DNA from 3 places in the Streptomyces sp. NPDC102279 genome. Region 1 is predicted to be linked to each of the others. Evidence: riboswitches for the same ligand, from Rfam matches in the RefSeq annotation. Region 1 holds a riboswitch; each other region holds the start of a gene.

Region 1 (7,308 bases):
CGCGCGGCGGTGGGACAGGCGGCGCACGGGCCTCACCTCCGCTCTCTCGCCCCGGTGCTCCGGGGCCCCTGGTCCGCCCGGTCCTCGCGGGTCCCCGGCGGGGCGCCACGTGGTCCTGGACAAGCACAACTGCACGGCTATGCCCTTTCTTCCGGCTGCCCGGATTCTTCTTGCCCGTTCCGGGTCTCCAGCGGGCCGCCGGGGGTGCGCACGAGGACGAACCGCGTTCGGCGGCGCAGGGTGAACCCGATCGACTCGTAGAGCCGGATCGCGTTCGTGTTGTCGGCGGCGGCGTGCAGGAAGGGGACGTCTCCGCGTTCCCTGATGCCGGCCGCGACCGCGCGGACCAGGCGGGTCGCCAGGCCCCGTCCGCGGTGGTCTGGGTGGGTGCACACCGCGCTGATCTCGGTCCAGCCCGGCGGGCGCAGGCGTTCGCCGGCCAGGGCGATCAGGCGTCCGTCCTTCCGGATGCCCAGGTAGGTACCGAGTTCGACGGTGCGGGGCAGGAAGGGGCCGGGCCGGGTGAGGGCGATCAGGTCGAGGATCTCGGGCACGTCGGCGGGTCCCAGCGGTACCGCTTCGGGAGCGGGGGCCGTGACCAGCGCGGTCGCGATCAACTGGACTCCGTAGCCGCTCTGTTCGGTCGTCCAGCCGTCGGGCACGGTCTGGACGGCGGTGACCGGGGTGAGCGCGCCGGGTCCGACGAGTTCGGCGAGATCGTCCCAGGAGCGGGGATCGGCGGGATCGGCGAGGGCGCTGAAGGGCGACACGTCGGCGGGATAGCGGGCGGCGCGGCCCACGCGTTCGGCGAGGTGGGCGTGCGGACCGGTCAGCGCGGCCCACGCCGCGTTGTCCAGGACGTGCGATGCGGTCGGGCTCGGGGAAGGGGCGGGGTCGACGCTGGTGGACATGACGGTGCGGGTTCTCCGTATCGGGAAAGCGGCCGGACGCGCCCCGGGACCCCGCCGGTCGGCGGCGGAGTCCCCTGAGGTGGGCGGTGGTTCAGGAGTTGCTGAGCGGCAGGCCGGGCGGGTTGACCTGGGAGGTGTCCACGGCCTCGTTGGAGAGGTTCCAGGCGGCCAGCCACTTTGCGTACTGGCCGTTCTTGACGAGGTGGTTGATCGCGTCGGCGAGGGGCTTGGCGAGCCCGCTGTCCTTCTTCGCGGTGGCCGCGATCAGACCCTGGAGGGTTTCTCCCGCGCCGGAGAACGTGCCCGCGTTGCGCGTCGGGTTGGGCGTCTTGGCGGTCTGGGTGACGTGGTAGGCGATGCCGGGGTTGGGGCCGAAGGAGACGTCGATCTTCCCGCTGGACAGGGCCAGGGCGGTGGCGTTGTTGTCCTGGTAGTACTTGACGTTGAGCTTCTTGCCCTCCTTGGCGAGCTTCGCCTTCCACTCCAGGAGGATCTTCTCCTGGTTGGTGCCGGCGCTCACCGCGACGGTCTTGCCCGCCAGGTTCCGGTAGTCGTCGTCGAAGTTCCAGGTGCTCTTCTTCCGCACCTCGAAGCCGAGGTTGTCCTGCCGGTAGGAGGCGAACTCGTACTTCTTCTTGCGCTCCTCGGTGTCGGTGACGTTGGAGAAGGCGACGTCGACCTTGCCGCTGTCGATGCCGACGAAGAGGTTCTCCCAGGTCGAGTTCTTCACCTCCGGCTTGAGACCGAGGACCGCGGCGACCAGCCGGCCGAGGTCGGGTTCGGCACCGGTGAGCGTCTTCTGGTCCCCGCCCACGTACGCGAGCGGCGCGAATCCGGCGGGCAGCGCACCGACGCCGATCCTCAACGTGCCGCTCTTCGCGACGGACTTGGGCAGTCCCGCGCTGATCGACTTCACCTCGGACACCTTCAGCTTCGTCTCCTTGGCGGCGCCGTTGGAGAGCGCGCCGACGGTGACCGATCCGGCCGAGACGTCCTGGGTCCGGGTTGCCGCGTCACTGTCACCCCCGCAGGCGGCGAGCCCGGCGGCGAGGGAGGCGACGGCCGCCGTGGCGGTCACGCCGCGAAGGATCCTGCTGTTCAGGGGGAGGGTGCGCATGGTTGTCCTTGTCGGGTGTGTGCGGTGAGGGTGTGGGGGGCGCGGTCCCGGCGGGCCGCGACATCGGGTGGGCGTGCTCGTGCGCGCCGGCGGACGGTCGGAGGTCCGCGGCGACAGGTGGCCGGCTGTTGCCGGCGTGGGGTCGGGGTGGGGTCGGGGTGGGGTCGGGTGCGGGCTGGGTCCGGGCCGGTCAGAGGACCTTGCTCAGGAAATCCTTGGTGCGCTCCTGCCGCGGGTGGTCCAACACCTGTGCGGGAGATCCTTGTTCGACGATGCGGCCGGCGTCCATGAAGGCGACCCGGTCGGCGATCTCGCGGGCGAAGCCGATCTCGTGGGTGACGATGACAAGGGTGGTGCCGCTTCTGGCCAGATCCTTGATGACGGCGAGCACCTCGCCGACCAGTTCGGGGTCGAGCGCGGACGTCGGCTCGTCGAAGAGGATGACCCCGGGCCGCAGGGCGAGGGCACGGGCGATGGCCACCCGCTGCTGCTGTCCGCCCGACAACTGCCGAGGGTAGGCAGCGGACTTGTCCGCCAGTCCCACGCGGGCGAGCAGATCGCGGGCCAGCCGCTGGGCCTCGGGCCTGGACAGCCTGCCGGTCGCCACCGGCGCCGCGGCCACGTTGTCCAGCACGGTCAGGTGCGGGAAGAGGTTGAAGTTCTGGAAGACGAACCCGATGCGGCTGCGCTGGCCGAGGATGACGCGCTCGCTCAGTTCCTTGAGCCGCTCGCCGTGCCTGCGGACCCCGATGAGCTCGCCGTTGAGGCTGACATGACCGACTTCCGGCTTCTCCAGGTGATTGATGACCCGCAGCAGGGTCGACTTGCCGGATCCCGAGGGTCCGAGGATGACCGTGACCTCTCCCGGCCGGACGGTCAACTCCACACCGTCCAGCACCTGGTGGGAGCCGTACCACTTGTGCACGTCGTGCACCTCGACCGCGGCGGGCCGGATGTCGAGCGTTTCCACGCTCCCGGCCGCGGGGGCCGGGTGTGTCGACCCGCGCTCCGGAGCCGCCCCGGTCCGCGCCGTCTTCGTACGCGCTTCGCCGCTCATGTCGCCGTCTCCCTGCGGAGTCGGGCCCGCGCGTCGCGCAGACCGTTCCGTACCTTCTGCAGCGGGGTCGGCGGCAGGGTGCGCAGCGCGCCCCGCGAGTAGTGCCGCTCGACGTAGAACTGGATGACGGACACGACGCTGGTCAGGATCAGGTACCAGGCGGTGGCGACCAGGAGCAGCGGCACGATGTCGCCCGGATAGGTGCTGCCCATGCTCTGCACGGAACCGAACAGGTCCAGCAGGGAGACGTAGAAGACCAGGGAGGTTCCCTTGATCAGGCCGATCAGCTGGTTCACGTAGTTGGGGGTGATGGAGCGCAGCGCCTGCGGGAAGACGATCCTCGCGAACTGGTACCGCTTCGGCAGGCCCAGCGCGGAGGCCGCCTCGTGCTGGCCCTGGTCGACCGAGAGGAGGCCGCCGCGCACCACTTCGGAGGCGTACGCCGCTTCGTTGAGGCTGAGTCCGATGACGGCCACGGCCATGTCGGTGGCGAGGCGGGACTCGTCGAAGGAGAAGAAGGCCGGCCCGAACGGCACTCCGACACTCAACGTCTTGTACAGGGCACTGAAGTTGTAGAGGAAGAGCAGGACGACGATGAGCGGCACCGAGCGGAACAGCCAGGTGTAGACCCAGCTCACGGCACGGAGCACCGGGCTCGGCGAGAGCCGGGCCAGCGCCAGCAGGATGCCGCCCAGCAGTCCCAACACCGCGCTGTACACCGCGACTTCGAGAGTGATGAGGAGGCCGTCGAGGATCGTCGGGCGCAGGAACCAGTACTGGAACCGGTCCCACTGGTAGAAGGGGTTGGTCACCAGACCGTGGGCGATCTGGGCGACCAGCACGAGCACGACGGCCGTGATGATCCAGCGGCCGGGACGCCGGAGCGGAAGGACTCGCTGCGCCGTCAGGGGCTTCGGCGCGGCGGGGACGTCGGAACGGGGGATCACCTCGGCGGGCGGCGCTGATCCGGAGGACACAGCTATGCCCGGAGATTCACTCATGGAGAGCTCCAGCGGATTCGGACACCCCGGACCACGGCGAGCGGCAGCGTGGTGTGGAGCCGGTACGGCTCAGCACACGACGCGACACGGGCGCACGGGGAACGAGGGCTGGACGGAGAGAGGGACACCGCGACAGCGGTGGTCGTCAGAGGCTCGGAAGAGGAGCCGTCAGCCTTGGCGGAGGGTGCGACACGTGCCCGTACACAGTGCGCTGTTGACGCGCAGAAGGTCTACGGAGCGGTCCGCGCACAGCACGTCGCGGCCGAGGCGCCGCCATGCGGCCGTCCCGTCAGCTGCGTACATCGCTGTCACCATCACTTCTCCGGCCCTGGGGCATCTCGTTGTGGGCCGCACGTTAGGCCCGGCCCGAAAAGAATGTCAATGCGCGTGCCCACCAGGTGAGACCGCGTCACCCGCCTTCTTGACGGCGCCGCGGGGCGCGTCGAGACTGGCATGGACGGTCACGATTGTCAGCGCCCACGGCGCGGGTTCGTCCCGCTCCTGTGGTCATCGGCCCCGGCTCGCTGACAGGCAACCCTTCCACCGCGACGGGGTGCCCCGGGTGACGACCGGGTCCCGCCGGTGCGGTGGGGCAAGCGTGGTCTCGCGTCCCGCGAGCCCAGGAGGTGGGACCGGTGAGAATGCCGAGGAACGACTTGACGAGGCGCCTGCACATCGATCTGTTGCGCGTCTCCAGCGCCTACTGATCCGCTGCCGGCCCGTTCGGTCCCGGCCCGCGCGTCCGGCGCGGTCGCTTCGCATTCAGCCGCTCATCGCCCATGCCCACAAGGCGGCGATGGCTTCCTCGTTCCCCCTAGGGAGAGTCATGCCCGAGACAGCTTCGCGCGGTTCCAGCACAGCCGGATCCCTTCCCTGCGGCCAGAGTTCACCCACGCACACCGCTGACGAGGAAAGCGTGTTCACCCGTACCGGTGGCCAGAGTCCGTTCCCTTCGGCCACCCGCTCCAGGACGTCCACGCCTCCCCTGCTCCCCCGTACCGCCCACAGCCGCATCGGTGTCGGCCTGGCCGGCGGCTTCTACCCGGCGCCGCACCGCTACGAGGTGTATCTGGCGGCGAGTTGTCCGCGCTCTCTGCGTATCTCGATCACACTCGGCCTGCTCGGTCTGACGAACTCGGTCGCCACGACCCTGCTCACCCACCCCGCGGGAACACCCGACGCCTTCGCCTCCCTGCGCCGCGCCTACGAGGCCACCGAGCACCACTACGGCGGGCCGTTCACGGCGCCCGCGCTCTGCGACCGCTGGACCGGACGCATCGTCAGCAACGACACCTCCGACATCCTCCGGGACCTCACGGGCCTGCCGTCCGGGCACGCGGCGGGTCGCGCGCCGTCGCTGCTCCCGCCGTCTCTGGCGACCGACATCGAGGCCCTCCGGGACCTCCTCGACCGGGATGTCACCCCGTCGGCACACCCCTCGGACCGCACCGCGGCCCTGGACCTACTGGACTGCCAACTCTCCAGCGCCGCCTACATGTTGGGGGACAGTCTGACGGCGGCGGATGTGGACGTCTGGGTGGCTCTCTCCCGACTCGCCCCGGCCGGAACCCTGTGCGCGCACCCTCGCCTGCGCGACTACGTCCGCCGCCTCGGTGAACTCCCCGCCTTCCGGACCGGGAACGACGGGGTGCGCGCCGCGGCGTGAGACCCGGCCCGTGAGGGGAAGGGGCCGAAGTCCTCGCACGCCTCTCCGAGGACCACCGCGGGCCCTGTCGAACGGGCTCCCCGGAAGCGGGAGCCACCCCGGGTCAGCCGGCCGCTTCCTCGCCCGTCTCGCACTCCACGGACCTGGGTGCGGGCACCGGTGCCTGGGCCTTGTCGACGGTGGCGCGCAGGGTGCGTACCTGGGGCGACAACAGGGCGGCCGCCGTGGCCAGGACGATCAGGGCGGCGCACCCCGCCAGGGCCCGGTCCGTACCCACGGCGGTGGCGACGGGCCCGGCGACGAGCAGCCCGAGCGGTGCGAGAGCCAGGGAGCCGAACCAGTCGTAGGAACTGACGCGGGAGAGAACCTGCTCCGGGATCTCCCGCTGGATGGTGGTGGCCCAGAGCACGCCGAAGACGTCCGACGCGACGCCCGCGCCGAACATGGCGCCGGCGATCAGCCAGACCGGGGCCGCCACGCTGAGCAGCCCGATCGGCAGGGCGGCCGGAAAGGTGCACAGGACGGCGACCAGGAGAGGGCGCCGCACGCGGACCCGGGCCGCGAGCCCCGCGCCGGCGACGGTGCCGACGGCCTGCGCCGCCACGATGACCGACCACGCCCTCGCTCCGCCGAAGTGCTGCTCGGCCGTCAGCGGGCCCAGGACCCCGACGTTGGCGTTGAGTGCCGCGACGACCACCCCGTACTGCGCCACCACGGTCCACAGCCACTGCCGGGAGGTGAACTCCCGCCGGCCCTCGCGCAGATCGGCCCATCCCGACGTCCGGCGGCGCGGCCTCGCGGTCACCCGCAGCCGGGCGGTCAGGAGCGCGCTGAAGACGAACGACGCGGCGTTGAGCGCGAGTGCCCACCCCGGGCCGACCAGCGCGACCGTGACCCCCGACAGGGCGAGTCCCAGCAACAGGGAGCTGTTGGTGGCCATCCGCAACAGCCCGTTGGCCCGTTGCAGCCGCTCCCGTGGCACGACGAGCGGCACCATGCCGTCCATCGCCGGGGCGAACAGCGCCGACGCGGTTCCGGCGGCCACCGCCAGCAGACACATGGCCGCAAGGGGCGCGTGCCCGGTGAGCACCATCGCGGCGAGTCCGGCGTAGGCCCCCGCCCCGAGGACGTCCGCGAGCACCATCAGCCGCGAGCGCGACATCCGGTCCGCGATCACTCCCCCCACGAGGACGAACGCCAGTTGGGGCACGGCCTGGCACGCGAGGACCAGCGACAGGCGGCCCGCGCTCGCTCCCGGCAGGGCGAGCACCGCGAACGCGAGCGCCACGCGCGCGAAGCCGTTGCCGAGCACGGAGACCACCCGTGCGGAGGCGAGCAGGAGGAACCGCTGGTCGCGCCACAACGTCGATTCACTCAGGGAGACCGTCACGGCCAGGCACCCTAGAGGGCCCCGGCCGGCGCACGACGTGATCCAGCCAGTCGCGGTTACTCCGCGCCCATGCCGCAGCCCACTCCGGAACCCGTGGCCGCGGGGCCGCTCCGGGCGACGGTCGTCAGGGAGCCGGCGCCCGTGAGGACGGCGGGCGCCGGGTCCG
Region 2 (7,308 bases), on a different contig from region 1:
GCAGGCCAACTTCGTCTCCCAGCTCGCCGACGCCGGACAGATCGACCAGACGCAGTACGGGCTGCCGTTCGCCTCGTCCACGCGGCTGCTCTTCTTCAACAAGACGCTGTTCTCCGAGGCCGGCATCACCCCGCCCACGACCTGGAGCGAGCTCGCGGCCGACGCCAGGGCGCTCAAGGCGAAGGGTGTGAAGTTCCCCTACGCGCTGCCGCTCGGTCCCGAGGAGGCCCAGGCGGAGGCGATGCAGTGGCTGCTGAGCGGCGGCGGCACCGGCTACGCGGACGACGTCGGCACGTACTCCATAGATTCCGCGCAGAACGTCCACACGTTCACCTGGATCAAGGACGAACTGGTCACCAAGGGCCTCACCGGACCCGTCGCACCTGCCAAGCTGAACCGTGCGGCCGCCTTCTCCGCGTTCACCCGCGGTGACGTCGGCATGCTCGTCGGACACCCCACCCTGATGAAGCAGGCCGCGAGCAAGGGCGTGAAGTTCGGCATGGTGCCGATGCCCGGCGTCGACGGCAGGACGAAGGCGACCATGGGCGTCGCCGACTGGATGATGGCCTTCAAGAAGAACGGCAACGGCGACCAGGTCGGCGACTTCCTCGACTTCGTCTACCAGGACAAGAACGTCACGGCCTTCTCCCACAAGTACGACCTGCTGCCCGTCACCGCGTCCGCGTCCGACGCCATGGAGGTCGACAAGAGGGACAAGGACCTGGAGCCCTTCCTCGCCCAGCTCCCCACCTCCCGGCTCTACCCGGTCGACAAGACCTCCTGGGCCGGTGTCAGCGCCGACGTGAAGAGCGGCATCGCCAAGGCCGTGAGCCCGGGCGGCGACCCGGCCGAGGTGCTCGGCTCGCTCCAGACCAGCGCCACCATGGCCGACAGCAGCGGCAGCTAGCGCCCGACCCCCCCACCGGGGGACCGCCGGGTCGATCTCCGGCCGCCCCCCCCGGGTGGGGGCTCGCGCCGCTCCCCGCGCCTCCGCTCGCCCCCGGTGGCCTCATCGGGCCGCTGTCGGTGCCGGGGGATACCGTGCTGTCCGTGGAAGAGCTGCCGGCGCGGGAACAGCGCATCCTCGCCCTGGAGCGCCGTGGCTTCGCCGGCCCCGGCGCCAAGGAGCGCGCGATACGGGAACAGCTGGGCCTGGCCCCGGTCCGCTACTACCAACTGCTCAACGCCCTGCTGGACGACCCGAGGGCCCTCGCGCACGACCCGGTCACGGTGAACCGGCTTCGCCGGGTGCGGGAGGCCCGCCGCTCGGAGCGCTGACCGGCCGGCCGCGGCGCGATCAGGCCGCGCCGCCCCCGCGCGGCCATGAGCGAGGGGTGCGCCCGCCCGTACCCGGATAGGGTCGCCCCATGGGCAGCCATCCCGAATCCAAGGACCCCTTGCCGGCCCCGGTGACCCCTGCCGGGCGCGACGGTCTGGAAGCGATCCTCTCCCGCCCCACCCGGACGGTCGTCGCACTCGACTTCGACGGGACCCTCGCCCCCATCGTGGCCGACCCCGACCGGGCCCGCGCGCACCCCGACGCGGTCGCCGCCCTGGCGGCGCTGGCCCCGAAGGTCGCCTCCGTCGCCGTGATCACCGGCCGTCCGCCCGGCGTCGCCGTCCGGCACGGCGGCTTCGCGGGCGTCCCCGGCCTGGAGCACCTCGTCGTCCTCGGCCACTACGGCGCCGAACGCTGGGACGCCGTCAGCGGCGACGTCACCGCCCCGGCCCCGCACCCCGGCGTCGCCGCCGTCCGCGCCGAACTGCCGGGCTTCCTGGACAAGATCGGCGCCTGGCAGGGCACCTGGATCGAGGAGAAGGGCCGCGCGCTCGCCGTGCACACGCGCCGCGCCGAGGACCCGCAGGCCGCCTTCGAGGCGCTCCGCGAACCGCTCGCCGACCTCGCCACCCGGCACGGACTGATCGTCGAACCCGGCCGGATGGTCCTGGAGCTGCGCCCGCCGGGCATGGACAAGGGCGTCGCGCTCCTCGACTACATCCGGGAGACCGGCGCCGAGGCCGTCCTGTACGCCGGTGACGACCTGGGCGACCTGCCCGCGTTCGCCGCCATCGACAAGCTCCGCTCGGACGGCGTTCCCGGCCTCCTGGTGTGCAGCGGCACCCCCGAGGTCGGTGAACTCGCCGAGCGCGCCGACCTGGTGGTCGACGGCCCGGCCGGGGTCGTCCGGCTGCTCGCCGCACTCGCCGACCGACTGGCCTGAGCGCGCGGGCCGTTGTCCGCCGGGCCACGACAACCCGGCTGCGACAACGGCCTTGTTGGACTGGACGGCCGGCGGCCGGTCAGGCCTCCAGCGCGTGCAGCTGGTCCAGGAACCACTGGGCCGGCGGCAGCGCGGTGGCCGCGGCGGCCAGCCGCTTGGTCCGCTCGGCCCGTTCGCCCGGCTGCATGGTCAGCGCCTCGTGCAGCGCCCGCGCGGTGCCGATGATGTCGTACGGGTTCACGGAGACGGCGTCCTCGCCCAGCTCCTCGTACGCTCCCGCCTCCCGGGACAGGACCAGGACGCAGCCCTCGTCCGAGACCACCGGGACCTCCTTGGCGACGAGGTTCATGCCGTCCCTGATGGGGTTCACCAGGGCGACGTCCGCCAGCCGGTACGCGGCGAGCGAGCGCGCGAAGTCGTCCTTGACGTGCAGCACGACCGGGGTCCAACCGGGCGTCCCGTAGCTGGAGTTGATCTCGTCGGCGACGCGCTGCACCTCGGCCGTGTAGTCCCGGTAGATCGCGAGGTCCTGCCGCGAGGGGTAGGCGAACGCCACGTGCACGACCCGCTCGCGCCACTCCGGGTGGTCGTCGAGCAGCTGCCGGTAGGCCAGCATCCCGCGCACGATGTTCTTCGACAGCTCGGTCCGGTCGACGCGGACGATCGTCCTGCGGCCCTCGCCGATCTCCTCGCGCAGCGCGGCCATCCGCTCCGCGACGTCGTCCTCGTGCGAGCGGGCGCGCAGGAACTCGGCGTCCGCGCCGAGGCCGTGCACGCCCACGAGGGTCCGGCCGGGCGCGGCGCCGTCCAGGTGCTCGACCGCCCGGGACGCCTCCGAGGCCGACGTCACCCGGTAGCGCCCGGGGTCGATCTCCGCCGCGCAGTCCAGGAAGGCCGTCGCCCAGCGCCAGGTCAGGAACGCCAGCCGGTCCGCGCCGAGCATGCCGTCCAGCAGCTCCGTGCGGATGTCGTCGGGCAGCATCCGGAAGTAGTCCACGGGCGCCCACGGCGTGTGGGAGAAGTGGCCGATGCGCAGGTCGGGGCGGAGCGTGCGGAGCATCCCCGGCACCAGGCACAGGTGGTAGTCCTGGACCAGCACCGAGGCGCCCTCGGCGGCCTCCTCGGCCAGCGCCTCGGCGAAGGCCTGGTTGTAGGCGCGGTAGGCGTCCCACCGGCGCCGGAACCCGGCGTCGAAGACCGGCTCCAGCGGGGTCTGGTACAGCATGTGGTGGACGAACCACAGCACGGAGTTGGCGATGCCGTTGTACGCGTCGGCGTGCACCTCGGCGTCGATGTCCAGCATCCGCACGCCGTCCTCGCCGACCCCGCGCCGCACGGCCTCCCGGTCGCCGTCACCGAGGGCCGCGCACACCCACAGGGCGTCCGCGTCCGGCCCGATCGCCGAGAGCCCGGAGACGAGCCCGCCACCGCCGCGCTTGGCCTGCAGTGAGCCGTCGTCCTGGGTCTGGTAGGTGATCGGGCCGCGGTTGGACGCGACGAGGATGCCGTGGGCACCGTGCGTGGAAGCCATGCCTCGAAACCTAGCCCCGTCTCGAAACGCTCAAACGTTCCCGTCGGCCGTATGCGATCGCCGGCCGACGGGTCCGCTCAAGCGGCCTTGCGCTGCTGGTACTCGGCGATTTCGGACATGGGGGGCCTTTCCTCCGTGTCCACCGAGTACGTGCGCGGCTGGAAACCGTCCCGCGTGCGTTCGAACTGGGTGAGGGCGGGGCGGATCAGGTGGCCGCGGGCCAGCCGCAACTGGGCGGTGCGGTAGATCGCGGCGGCCATGCGGCCCAGGGCCTGGCCGTCCTGGTGGCGGTGTTTGCGCACCCCGACGTCGACCTGGGCGAGGGCGTCCAGGCCCACCAGGTGCAGGGCGTCGACGAGCATGCCCAGCTCGACGCCGTACCCGACGGGGAACGGCAGCTGTTCGAGCAGGGAGCGCCGGGCGGCGTACTCCCCGCCGAGCGGCTGCACGAAGCCCGCGAGCTGCGGCCAGTGCATGTTCAGCAGGGGGCGGGCCATCAGCTCGGTGACCCGGCCGCCCTGACCGGCGGCGCCGCCCAGCGGGCGGTCGTACATGGCCTTGACCAGGTCGACGCCGGGGTCGGTGAGCAGGGGGCCCACGATCCCGGAGACGAAGTCGGACGAGAACTCCTTGAGGTCCGCGTCGATGAAACAGACGACGTCCCCGCTCGTCACGAGCAGCGACCGCCACAGGACCTCGCCCTTGCCGGGCACGGCCGGCAGCCGGGGAAGGATGTCGTCGCGGTGCACGACTCGCGCGCCCGCGGCGGCGGCGACCGCGGAGGTGCGGTCCGTGGAGCCCGAGTCGACGACGACGATCTCGTCGACGAGGGGCACCTGCTGCATCAGGTCGTGGCGGATGATCGAGACGATCTCGCCGACCGTCTCCTCCTCGTTGAGCGCGGGCAGCACGACGCTGACCGTCGACCCCGAGGTGCGTTTCGCGGCCATGATCCTGTGGAGCGGGCGGTCGGTCAGGGACCAGGAGCGTGTGCTCAGCCAGCGTTCGACGTCATTCAGCACGGTCTGCGGCTCCTCACTGTCTGATCACACGCTCTCATCAGCGTGCCCGCTGCGGCCAGCGGCTGATCGCTTGCCGTCGTCTCGCGGTTCGGACGACTGCTTCAACTGTCCTGGCCTTCGGTTACAGTCTTGAACAACGCGGATGACCATCGCATGTCCTGGATCATCGGCGCTAACTGTGTTCAACAGTTCAACAATTTAATACCGCTCATCCAGAGGGGCAGAGGGATACGGCCCGATGAAGCCCCGGCAACCCTCCAGCCGGTCTCGTACCGATCGAAGTCGATCGCGTCGCGAGGCTCCCGGCTAGGGAAGGTGCCAAATCCGTCTCACGGCGAAGTGCGTCGTGAGGAAGATGAGGAGAAAGGGCCTCGCCTCCATGGCTGCGCAGACAGTTGCAAGCACCACGAACTCCGCAGAAGCGGTCGATCTCGGCCCGGCCGCGGCGCTTTCCTGCCGGGAGTGCGGACATCGCGTCCCTCTCGGCCCGCTCTTCGCCTGCGAGGAGTGTTTCGGCCCGCTGGAGATCGCGTACGACTTCTCGGCCTACGAAACCGAAGAACTCCGCAAGCGCATCGAAGCGGGACCCGCGAACATCTGGCGCTACGCGCCGCTGCTGCCCGTCCCCGCGGACGTGGCCGACAAGCCGAACATCAACCCGGGCTGGACCAAGCTCGTGCAGGCCGACAACCTGGCCCGCGAGCTCGGCGTCGACGCCGGCAAGCTCTTCGTCAAGGACGACTCCGGCAACCCGACGCACTCCTTCAAGGACCGCGTCGTCGCCCAGGCCATCGAAGCGGCCCGCGTCTTCGGCTTCACCACCCTCTCCTGCTCCTCCACGGGCAACCTCGCCGGCGCCGTCGGCGCGGCGGCGGCCCGTGCCGGCTTCCGCTCCTGCGTGTTCATCCCGCACGACCTGGAGCAGGGCAAGGTCGTCATGGCCGCGGTCTACGGCGGCGAGCTGGTCGGCATCCAGGGCAACTACGACGACGTGAACCGCTTCTGCTCCGAGCTGATCGGCGACCCGGCCGGCGAGGGCTGGGGCTTCGTCAACGTCAACCTCCGCCCGTACTACGCCGAGGGCTCCAAGACGCTGGCGTACGAGATCTGCGAGCAGCTCGGCTGGCGGCTGCCGGACCAGCTCGTCGTGCCGATCGCCTCCGGCTCCCAGCTCACGAAGATCGACAAGGGCCTCCAGGAGCTGATCAAGCTCGGGCTCGTCGAGGACCGGCCCTACAAGATCTTCGGCGCCCAGGCCGAGGGCTGCTCGCCGGTCTCCGTCGCCTACAAGGCCGGCCACGACGTCGTCCGGCCGCAGAAGCCGGACACCATCGCCAAGTCGCTCGCCATCGGCAACCCCGCCGACGGGCCCTACGTGCTCGACATCGCACGGCGCACCGGTGGTGCCGTGGAGGACGTGAACGACGAGCAGATCGTCGACGCGATCAAGCTGCTCGCGCGCACGGAGGGCATCTTCGCGGAGACCGCCGGCGGGGTGACCGTCGGCGTCACCCGCAAGCTGATCGAGAGCGGTCTGCTCGACCCGACCCTGACCACCGTCGTCCTCAACACCGGCGACGGCCTCAAGACTCTGGACGCGGTGGCCTCGGACACCGGGCTGACCGCGACCATCCGCCCGAACCTCGACTCCTTCCGAGAGGCAGGCCTCGCATCATGAGCGTCAACGTCCGCATCCCCACCATCCTGCGCACCTACACCGGGGGTGCCGCCGAGGTGACGGCCGAGGGCACGACCCTCGCCGAGGTCATCAGCGACCTGGAGAAGAACCACACGGGCATCAGCGCGCGCGTCCTGGACGACCAGGGCAAGCTGCGCCGCTTCGTCAACGTGTACGTGAACGACGACGACGTGCGCTTCGAGCAGGGACTGGAGACGGCGACCCCGGACGGGGTGGGCGTCTCGATCATTCCGGCCGTCGCCGGAGGCTGATCGTTACCCTCGGTAATGCCGAACACGAAGAGTTCATCGAATTGCCCCCTCCGTGAGAGAAGCGGAGGGGGCAATTCTGCAGGGTTGAACGGGGTAGGGTTGGGGAAGTCGCCCCGTTCTGGATGTTGGTTTCATGCCGGACGCATATGAGTCCTCTCCCGGCAGCCGACAAGAAGTAGCCAAAGTGCCCGGCCTTTTTGAGCCGTTTATGGCATATACGGGGCCCGACTTGCCCTGGATCTCCTCGAATTCTCCCTATACCGGCGATCAGGCGTGCCCAGAATTCTCGTCCGATTGACCTGTTGCAGACGGCAGTTGGACAGATACATTCAGCCGCGGTCGACGCGTTCCGGCGCACACCCCCAACCCGTTGGGGGGTGGAGGTCTGACCCGGATCCGCGAAGTGCGGATCTGTGCAAGGGCCAGTAATAGGGGAGTTAGGCATGGCTCAGGGCACCGTCAAGTGGTTCAACGCGGAGAAGGGGTACGGCTTCATCGCGGTCGACGGTGGTGCGGACGTCTTCGTGCACTACAGCGCGATTCAGATGGACGGCTACCGCACCCTTGAAGAGGGTCAGCGAGT
Region 3 (7,308 bases), on a different contig from region 1:
GGTACCGCTCCAGCATCAACGGGCGGCCCCGCAGGTGGGGCAGCATGAAGGGGGCGACGTCACGGTAGTACGCGACAAGGTCGTGCTTCGTGTACTCCTTGGCGCCCCGGCTCGCAGGGAAGAGCACCTTGTCCGGCCGGTGCAGATCGAGCGTGCGGCGACCGACCCGCACGGTGTGGGTGCTGGAGCCGGCCATGATGAAACCCTTCCGTCGACGCTCGGGTGGGGCGGGAAGCCGCTGTACCCGCTTTCCACGCAACACCGCGGACGGACGTCCTGCCACAGGAACGGCAAGGCCACGCGTTCCGCCCCGACGACGCCCTCCTTGCGAGCGAGCTGTCCGCGGCTGCCGCCCGCGGGCGGCGGGTACCCGACCGCCCCGGACCATAACGCGCGCACCTCGGACATCGGGCCCGCGGGTTTCCCCTGCTCTTGACCCTCACCCGCACGTCAGGGTTTAGCGTGCCTCGGCCGGTGGGTCGGCGGTCCGCCCGACGCACACGCCGGCTCGCCCCCCTCCTTCGCCCGAACCCGGAGTCCCACCATGGCCGTTCACCCACCGCTCACCACCCGCGAGATCCAACTTGTCGGCGCACCCGTGGGGTTGCCGGGGCCGGAGCACTTCGCCGTCGTCGAGGTACCGCTGCCCGCTCCACGGGCGAGCCAAGTCGTCGTGCGCAACCGGCACTTCCTCGTCTTTCCAGGGCTGCGTACGCTCATCGGGGGCGAGGTCGAGGGGGTGCCGCTGCCGCCCGTCCACGTCGGCGACGCCCTGTTCGGACCCGCGGTCGGTGAGGTCGTCTCCGTGGGCCCCGGCAGCGGACTGCGCCCCGGCGACCTGGTCACCCACCTGCGCGGCTGGCGCGAGCACGCGTTGCTGAGCGAGGAGGACTGCGTGCCGCTGAGCGACGTGTTGCCCGACCCCGTCGCCTTCCTGTCGTCCGGGCCCGCCGCGTACGCGGCGCTGACCCGGCTCGCCGTCGTGCGCCCCGGCGACACCGTCCTCGTCACCGGAGCCGCGGGAGCCGTGGGGAGTCTCGCGGGCCAGGTGGCCCGGCTCCTGGGGGCCGAGCGGGTGGTGGGCAGCACGCGTTCGGCACACAAGGCCGAACGGCTCGAGGCGGAACTCGGCTACGACGCGGTGGTGGTCCCGGGCACGGCACCGCTCGCCGAACAGCTCGCCGTCGCGGCGCCCGACGGCATCGACGTGCTCCTCGACACCGTCGGCGGCGAACAGTTGACCGCGGCCGTCGGCGCGGCACGGCGCGGCGCGCGGTTCGCGCTGGTGGGCGCGCTCTCCGGGCAGTTGTCCGCCGAACACGATCGCGACGGCACCACCGCGCCCGCGGAGATCGACACGTTCCGCGTCATCACGCTGGGGATCACGCTGCGTGGGTTCAGCAGCTCGGATCTCGGTGAAGCGGCCGAGGAGTGGAACAAGCGCTTCGGGGACTGGCTGCGCTCCGGCGAGATCGTCTTCCCTCACGTCAGGATCGCGGGCATTGATCGCGCGCCCTGGGCGTTGCAGGAACTGTTCGAGGGGCGGCACATCGGAACCGTCGTCGTGGACCTGCCGTAGCGGTGGGCTCCCGGGTGCCGTGGGCTCCCGCCTCCTTGAGAGTGTTCGACGCGGCACCGGGTGGAGGCGGGGAGCGGATGCGGATCGGGGATGCGGCAGCAGCGGCCGGTACGACAGCACGCGCGCTGAGGTTCTACGAGGAGCGCGGGTTGCTGCCACCCCCGCGGCGTACGGCGGCCGGGCAGCGCGAGTACGGTCCTGGCGAGGTCGCCCGGGTCAGGGTGATCCGGGACCTGCTCGCCCTCGGCCTGACGGTGGAGGACCTGTGCGGCCTGGCCGACCGCATCCCGCTGCTCGTCGACGACCCGCGCAGAGGGTGTTCCGGCGGCACGGAGAGTCCCGGCGCCGGCGTCGTCCACCGCCGACTGGCCGCGCTCGACGCCGAGATCGACCGTCTCAGCCGCCTGCGCACCCGCCTGGCGGCACAGACGGGCCACCCGACCGGCTGACCGCCAGGGGCGCGTTCGGCGATGGGACGGCACAGGGGCTGTCGTCGTCTCCGTCGATCGATCGATCGATCGTGGCAGTGAACGTCCGCCCTCTTGAGAACCGCACCAAAGCCCGGACGATCAGGGCCAGTTGTTGCGGGCACATGAAATCCCACGGCTCCACGTGCTGCGGCTCCTGGTCCGACGCCGTTGACCGCGATCCCGTCATTGACGGATCGGAGAATCGATTCGTACGATCGCGACCGGCATTGAGTGTCAGCGTCAAGCCCTGGCTCGCTGACCGGCAACCCTCCTCCGCGGTGGGGTGCTCCAGGTGAAAGCCCGGCGGGGTCGTCCGACCCCGCAAGCGCGAACCCCCGTCAGGGGGACGAGACAGGGAGGCCCGGCGTGCGGAACAGCAGCAGCGACCTGAGCGCCTCGATCGCGGCCGCGGCGATGTTCTCCGGCTTCTCTCGCCGCCGCCACATCGACCTGGAACGCTCCGCCAGCTGTCTGTGTCGCGGCTGACCACACGCCCTGCCGGCCGACGCACTCCGTCGGTCCGTTCGTACGGCGGCTGACAACAGCCCCTGGCGTGACCGGCGTTGTGAGAAAGACCTACCCGCCTCGCACCCCGTCGTCGACGCTCCCCTTCCTGTCTGGCTCGCGCCCGACTCGTCGTCCGGGCCCCGCCTGATTGCCTGTCCCGACTTTCTCGTCCGAACGGTGCCGCCCGTCCACGGCTGCGCCGTCCCGCTTCGCCATGTCCGCTTCGGACAGGCGCGGCGACTCTGGAGTAGGAGAACCCCTTCCGTGACATCCCATCCGGACATCCGATCCGCCCGATGGACAGCGGCCGCCGCCGTCGTGACGAGCGGCATCCTGCTGAGCGGCTGCTCGTCGAGCGGCGGCACCGGTTCGAGCGACACCGCCGCCGGGGCCAGGTCCGGTGGCACGCTGACCTTCGCGGTGGGATCCGACGCCGGCTGCGTGGACCCGCAGCAGGTGGGCAGCAACGACAGCATCTACTCGCTGCGCCAGGTCGTGGACTCCCTGACCGACCAGGACCCCAGGACCGGCAAGATCGTGCCCTGGCTGGCGAAGAGCTGGGACATCAGCTCCGACACGACGACGTTCACCTTCCACCTGCGGTCGGGCGTGACGTTCAGCGACGGCTCACCGCTGACCGCCCAGGTGGTCAAGGACAACTTCGACGCCGTACCGAAGCTCGGCGCCCTGGCCACCCTCGCCCAGGGCTACCTGAGCGGGGTGCGGAGCACCACCGTGGTCGACGCGAGCACGGTCCGGGTGACGTTCAAGAAGCCCAACGCCCAGTTCCTCCAGGCCACTTCGACCCACTCACTGGGCATCGAGTCGGCGGCGAGCGTGAAGCGGAGCGCACAGGAGAAGTGCAGCAAGGGAGTCGCCGGCTCCGGGCCCTTCACGCTGTCGAGCTACGTGCAGAACCGCGCGGTCACGTTGAGCAAGCGCGGCAAGTACGCCTGGGGTTCCTCCCTGTGGACCAAGAAGGGCGAGGCGTACCTGGACAAGCTGGTGTTCAAGGTCGTGCCGGAGGCGGGCGTGCGGAGCGGGAGCCTGCAGTCCGGCCAGGTCGACGCGGTCGGCAGCGTGGGCAAGGCCGACGAGACGGCGCTCAAGGGTGGTGCGGCGAACCTGCAACGCCGCGCCAACCCCGGCGTCGTGTTCAATCTCGGCCTGAACAACTCCCGTCCCCTGCTCAAGGACGCGAAGGTGCGTCAGGCCCTGCAGTTCGCCATCGACCGGCAGCAGATCGTGGACGCCGTCTTCCCGACGGGCACCGAGCCGGCCACCAGCGTGCTGGCGCACACGACACCGAACTACGCGGACCTCGGGCGGGACCTGTCCCGCGACGCGGCGAAGGCCACGTCGCTCCTGGACAAGGCCGGATGGAGGACCGGCGCTGACGGGATCCGGTCGAAGAACGGCACCAAGCTGCGTCTGACCGTCAAGTGGTTCGCCAACGCGGCCACCAACCAGCCCGCGCTGGAGCTGATCCAGCAGCAGCTGAAGGCGGTCGGTGTGGACGTCGTGCTCAAGCAGCTCCAGATCACCCAGTTCGCCCCGACGCTCCAGTCGGGTGACTTCGACGCGGTGTGGGGCAACGTCACACGGGCCGACCCGGACATCCTGCGCAGCTCGTACTCCACCGAACTGGCCAACTTCTACCACCTGCCCCCGAGCTCGCTGGACACCGCGCTGAACCAGCAGGCGGCGACGGCCGATCCGGCCCGGCGCGGCGAACTGGTCAGGAAGGCGCAGGAGTTGCTCGTACAGAACGCGTACGTCATTCCGGTGGTGGAGTTGGAGACCCAGTTGGGTGTGGCGAAGAAGGTGCACAACCTCGGCTTCGACGCCTCCAGCCGCGTCCAGCTGCACGACACGTGGATCGGCTAGCGGCCGGCATGCGTCGCTATGTGATCAAACGCATCGCTCAGGCGGTCGGCGTGCTCTGGGCGGCCTACACGGTGTCGTTCCTGGTGCTGGACTACCTGCCCGGCGATCCGGTCTCGGCGATGGCCGGGGCCGGAGCCGACTCGGGACAGGTCGATCCCGCACAACTGGACGCGCTCCGCCACCAGTACGGCTTCGACAAGCCCGTGCCGGTCCAGTACGCAGAGGCTCTCGGCCGCGCGGTGCGCGGGGACTTCGGGGACTCCGTGTCCACCGGCCGCCCGGTCACCTCGTCCCTCGCCGACGCACTCCCGCAGACCCTGCAACTGACCGGCGCGGCGCTGCTGCTCGCCGTGCTGCTCGGGGGCGGCGTCGCCCTGCTCGCCACGTACACCACCCAACGGTGGCTGCGGCAGCTCCTGTTGTCGCTGCCTCCGCTGGGCGTGTCCGTCCCCACGTTCTGGGTCGGTCTGCTGCTGGTCGAGGTCTTCTCCTTCCGGGCAAGGCTCTTCCCGGCGTTCGGCAACGACGGGCTGCGCGGGCTCGTGCTGCCCGCGGTGACGCTGGCGATCCCGACCGGCGCCCTGGTCGCGCAGGTGCTGGCGAAGAGCCTCCTCACGGCGCTGGACCAGGCCTATGTGGAGACCGCGCGCGCCAAGGGCGCGGGCAGGGTGCGGATTCATCTGCGGCACGCGCTGCGCAACGCGTCGCTGCCCGCTCTGACGGTCGTGGGCCTGCTGGCCGGGCAGCTGATCGCCGGTTCGGTGGTCGTCGAGACGGTGTTCTCCCGTGACGGCCTGGGGCGGGTGACCGCAGCCGCGGTCGCGGCCCAGGACATCCCGCTGGTCCAAGGGGTCGTGGTGTTCGGCGCGCTGATCTTCGTGTCCGCCAACCTGGTCGTCGACCTCGTCTATCCCGTGCTGGACCCGCGGATCGTGGTCCATTCGAGAAGGAAGGTGAGTCCGGCATGAGTCAGACCCTTGCCGAGGACGTGGCCGCGGGGGCGGCGACCGGTCTCGCCCGAGCGGTCGATCCGAGCTCCGCAGCGGGTACCGAACCGACTCCGGACGGGCCCGGTGCCGAACGCCGACGGCTCCTGCGCTTCCTGGTGCGCCGGCCCGGTCTGCTGGCGTCGGCGCTGGTGGTGGTGCTGATCGTGCTCGCCGCCTTCCGGCCCGAGCTGTTCACCTCGCGGGACCCGCTGCACGGTGTGCCGTCGGAGAACTTCCGCGCCCCTGACGGCGCGCACTGGTTCGGCACCGACGAACTGGGGCGCGACGTGTTCTCCCGTGTCGTGCACGGCGCCCAGTTGTCGTTGAAGGCGACGCTGCTCGCGGTGGCCGTCGCGTTCGTCGTCGGCGGGCTGATCGGCCTTGTCGCCGGGTTCGTGGGCGGCTGGGTCGAGGACGTGCTGATGCGCGTCGTCGACGTCCTGCTGTCGATCCCCTCGCTGTTCCTCTCCCTCGCGCTGGTCACCGCGCTGGGCTACGGGACGGTGAAGGTCGCCGTCGCCGTCGGGATCGCCAGCGTCGCCGGGTTCGCCCGGGTGACCCGGGCCGAGGTCCTCCGTGTGCGGCAGGCGGTCTTCGTCGAGGCGTCGCGGTCGTGCGGCGCCCGCTGGTACACGGTGCTGGGCCGGCACGTCCTGCCCAACGCGGTCGGCCCGGTGATCGTGCTGGCCACGCTCGACTTCGGTGCCGCCGTCCTGGCGGTTTCGTCGCTGAGTTTCCTCGGCTACGGAGCGCCGCCGCCCGCTCCGGAATGGGGCACGCTGATCGCCGACGGCCGCAACTACATGGCCAACGCCTGGTGGCTCACCGCTCTGCCCGGTCTGGCGATCGCGGCCACCGGGCTGGCCGCCAACCGCATCGCGCGGGCACTGGACGGCGAATGGTCCGGGCAGCGATGAACGACCCCTGGAGGACACGGACCCACGACGCCGAGATGAGCACCGCCGTGACGAACACGCCCCCGACGAAGGCGGACCGGACGGAGGAGCGGCCGGCCCGTGAGCCGCAGGCCGAAGGAACCCCACTGCTCCAGGTACGGGGCCTGTCGGTGTCGTACCGCACCCGCGGCGGCACCGTGCGAGCGGTGAGCGGGGTCGACCTCGACGTGTGGCCGGGCCAGGTGACGGCGGTCGTCGGCGAGTCGGGCTCGGGCAAGAGCACGACGGCGCACGCGATCACCCGGCTGCTGGCGGCGAACGGAAGCATCGACGCCGGGACGGTCCGCTTCGGCCGCCACGAGAACCTCGCCGCGCTCTCGGAGCGCGAACTCCGGGGTGTGCGCGGTACGAGCATCGGGCTGGTGCCCCAGGATCCGACGGTGTCGCTGAACCCCGTCAAGCGCATCGGTGAGCAGGTCGCCGAGGTGCTGCGCATCCATGGGCTCGCGTCACGACGCTCGGCCGCGTCGGAGGCGGTCGGCGTCCTGGAGCGGGCCGGCATGCCCGACGCGGCCACCCGCGCCCGGCAGTACCCGCACGAGCTGTCCGGCGGGATGCGGCAACGCGCCCTGATCGCCATCGCCATCGCGGGCAGGCCCCGGCTGATCATCGCCGACGAGCCGACCAGCGCCCTGGACGTCACCGTGCAGCGCGTCATCCTCGACCATCTGGAGCACCTCGCGGCGGAGTCGGACACCGCGGTACTGCTGGTGACGCACGACCTGGGTGTCGCCGCCGACCGGGCCCGGCGGATCGTCGTCATGTCCCAGGGCCGCGTCGTCGAGTCCGGCCGCACCGGCGACGTGCTGGCGAACCCGCAACACGCCTACACCAGGCATCTGTTGGCCGGGGCCCCCAGCCTGAACACCGGCCGGCCCCGTGTCACGGTCACCGGATCCACTCCGCCCGCGGGCCCTCGT

Evidence for each region. A riboswitch is a leader RNA that binds a small molecule or an ion and turns the genes downstream of it on or off. The one in region 1 is predicted to bind S-adenosylmethionine.
Region 2: it holds a riboswitch for S-adenosylmethionine, as region 1 does, so the genes downstream of both, thrC (threonine synthase) here and ACIRQH_RS02695 (putative leader peptide) in region 1, are expected to answer to the same signal.
Region 3: it holds a riboswitch for S-adenosylmethionine, as region 1 does, so the genes downstream of both, ACIRQH_RS10935 (putative leader peptide) here and ACIRQH_RS02695 (putative leader peptide) in region 1, are expected to answer to the same signal.

Annotation. Positions count from the first base shown of each region.
Region 1 covers NZ_JBIWLU010000001.1:635,473-642,780, forward strand. The annotation lists gene ACIRQH_RS02670 (putative leader peptide) at 1-27, opposite strand, end outside; gene ACIRQH_RS02675 (GNAT family N-acetyltransferase) at 138-911, opposite strand; gene ACIRQH_RS02680 (ABC transporter substrate-binding protein) at 1,003-2,028, opposite strand; gene ACIRQH_RS02685 (amino acid ABC transporter ATP-binding protein) at 2,219-2,983, opposite strand; gene ACIRQH_RS02690 (amino acid ABC transporter permease) at 3,082-4,086, opposite strand; SAM riboswitch class IV at 4,546-4,691, shown strand; gene ACIRQH_RS02695 (putative leader peptide) at 4,728-4,793, shown strand; gene ACIRQH_RS02700 (glutathione S-transferase C-terminal domain-containing protein) at 5,003-5,752, shown strand; gene ACIRQH_RS02705 (MFS transporter) at 5,856-7,142, opposite strand; gene ACIRQH_RS02710 (PP2C family protein-serine/threonine phosphatase) at 7,199-7,308, opposite strand, start outside.
Region 2 covers NZ_JBIWLU010000005.1:169,988-177,295, forward strand. The annotation lists gene ACIRQH_RS13730 (ABC transporter substrate-binding protein) at 1-907, shown strand, start outside; gene ACIRQH_RS13735 (DUF3263 domain-containing protein) at 1,051-1,278, shown strand; gene otsB (trehalose-phosphatase) at 1,368-2,222, shown strand; gene ACIRQH_RS13745 (trehalose-6-phosphate synthase) at 2,302-3,753, opposite strand; gene ACIRQH_RS13750 (glucosyl-3-phosphoglycerate synthase) at 3,831-4,775, opposite strand; SAM riboswitch class I at 4,981-5,137, shown strand; gene thrC (threonine synthase) at 5,155-6,453, shown strand; gene ACIRQH_RS13760 (MoaD/ThiS family protein) at 6,450-6,725, shown strand; gene ACIRQH_RS13765 (cold-shock protein) at 7,169-7,308, shown strand, end outside.
Region 3 covers NZ_JBIWLU010000004.1:235,071-242,378, reverse strand. The annotation lists partial or broken gene ligD (non-homologous end-joining DNA ligase) at 1-196, opposite strand, end outside; gene ACIRQH_RS10945 (MDR family NADP-dependent oxidoreductase) at 545-1,579, shown strand; gene ACIRQH_RS10940 (MerR family transcriptional regulator) at 1,657-2,028, shown strand; SAM riboswitch class IV at 2,273-2,383, shown strand; gene ACIRQH_RS10935 (putative leader peptide) at 2,416-2,535, shown strand; gene ACIRQH_RS10930 (ABC transporter substrate-binding protein) at 2,821-4,443, shown strand; gene ACIRQH_RS10925 (ABC transporter permease) at 4,452-5,411, shown strand; gene ACIRQH_RS10920 (ABC transporter permease) at 5,408-6,349, shown strand; gene ACIRQH_RS10915 (dipeptide ABC transporter ATP-binding protein) at 6,385-7,308, shown strand, end outside.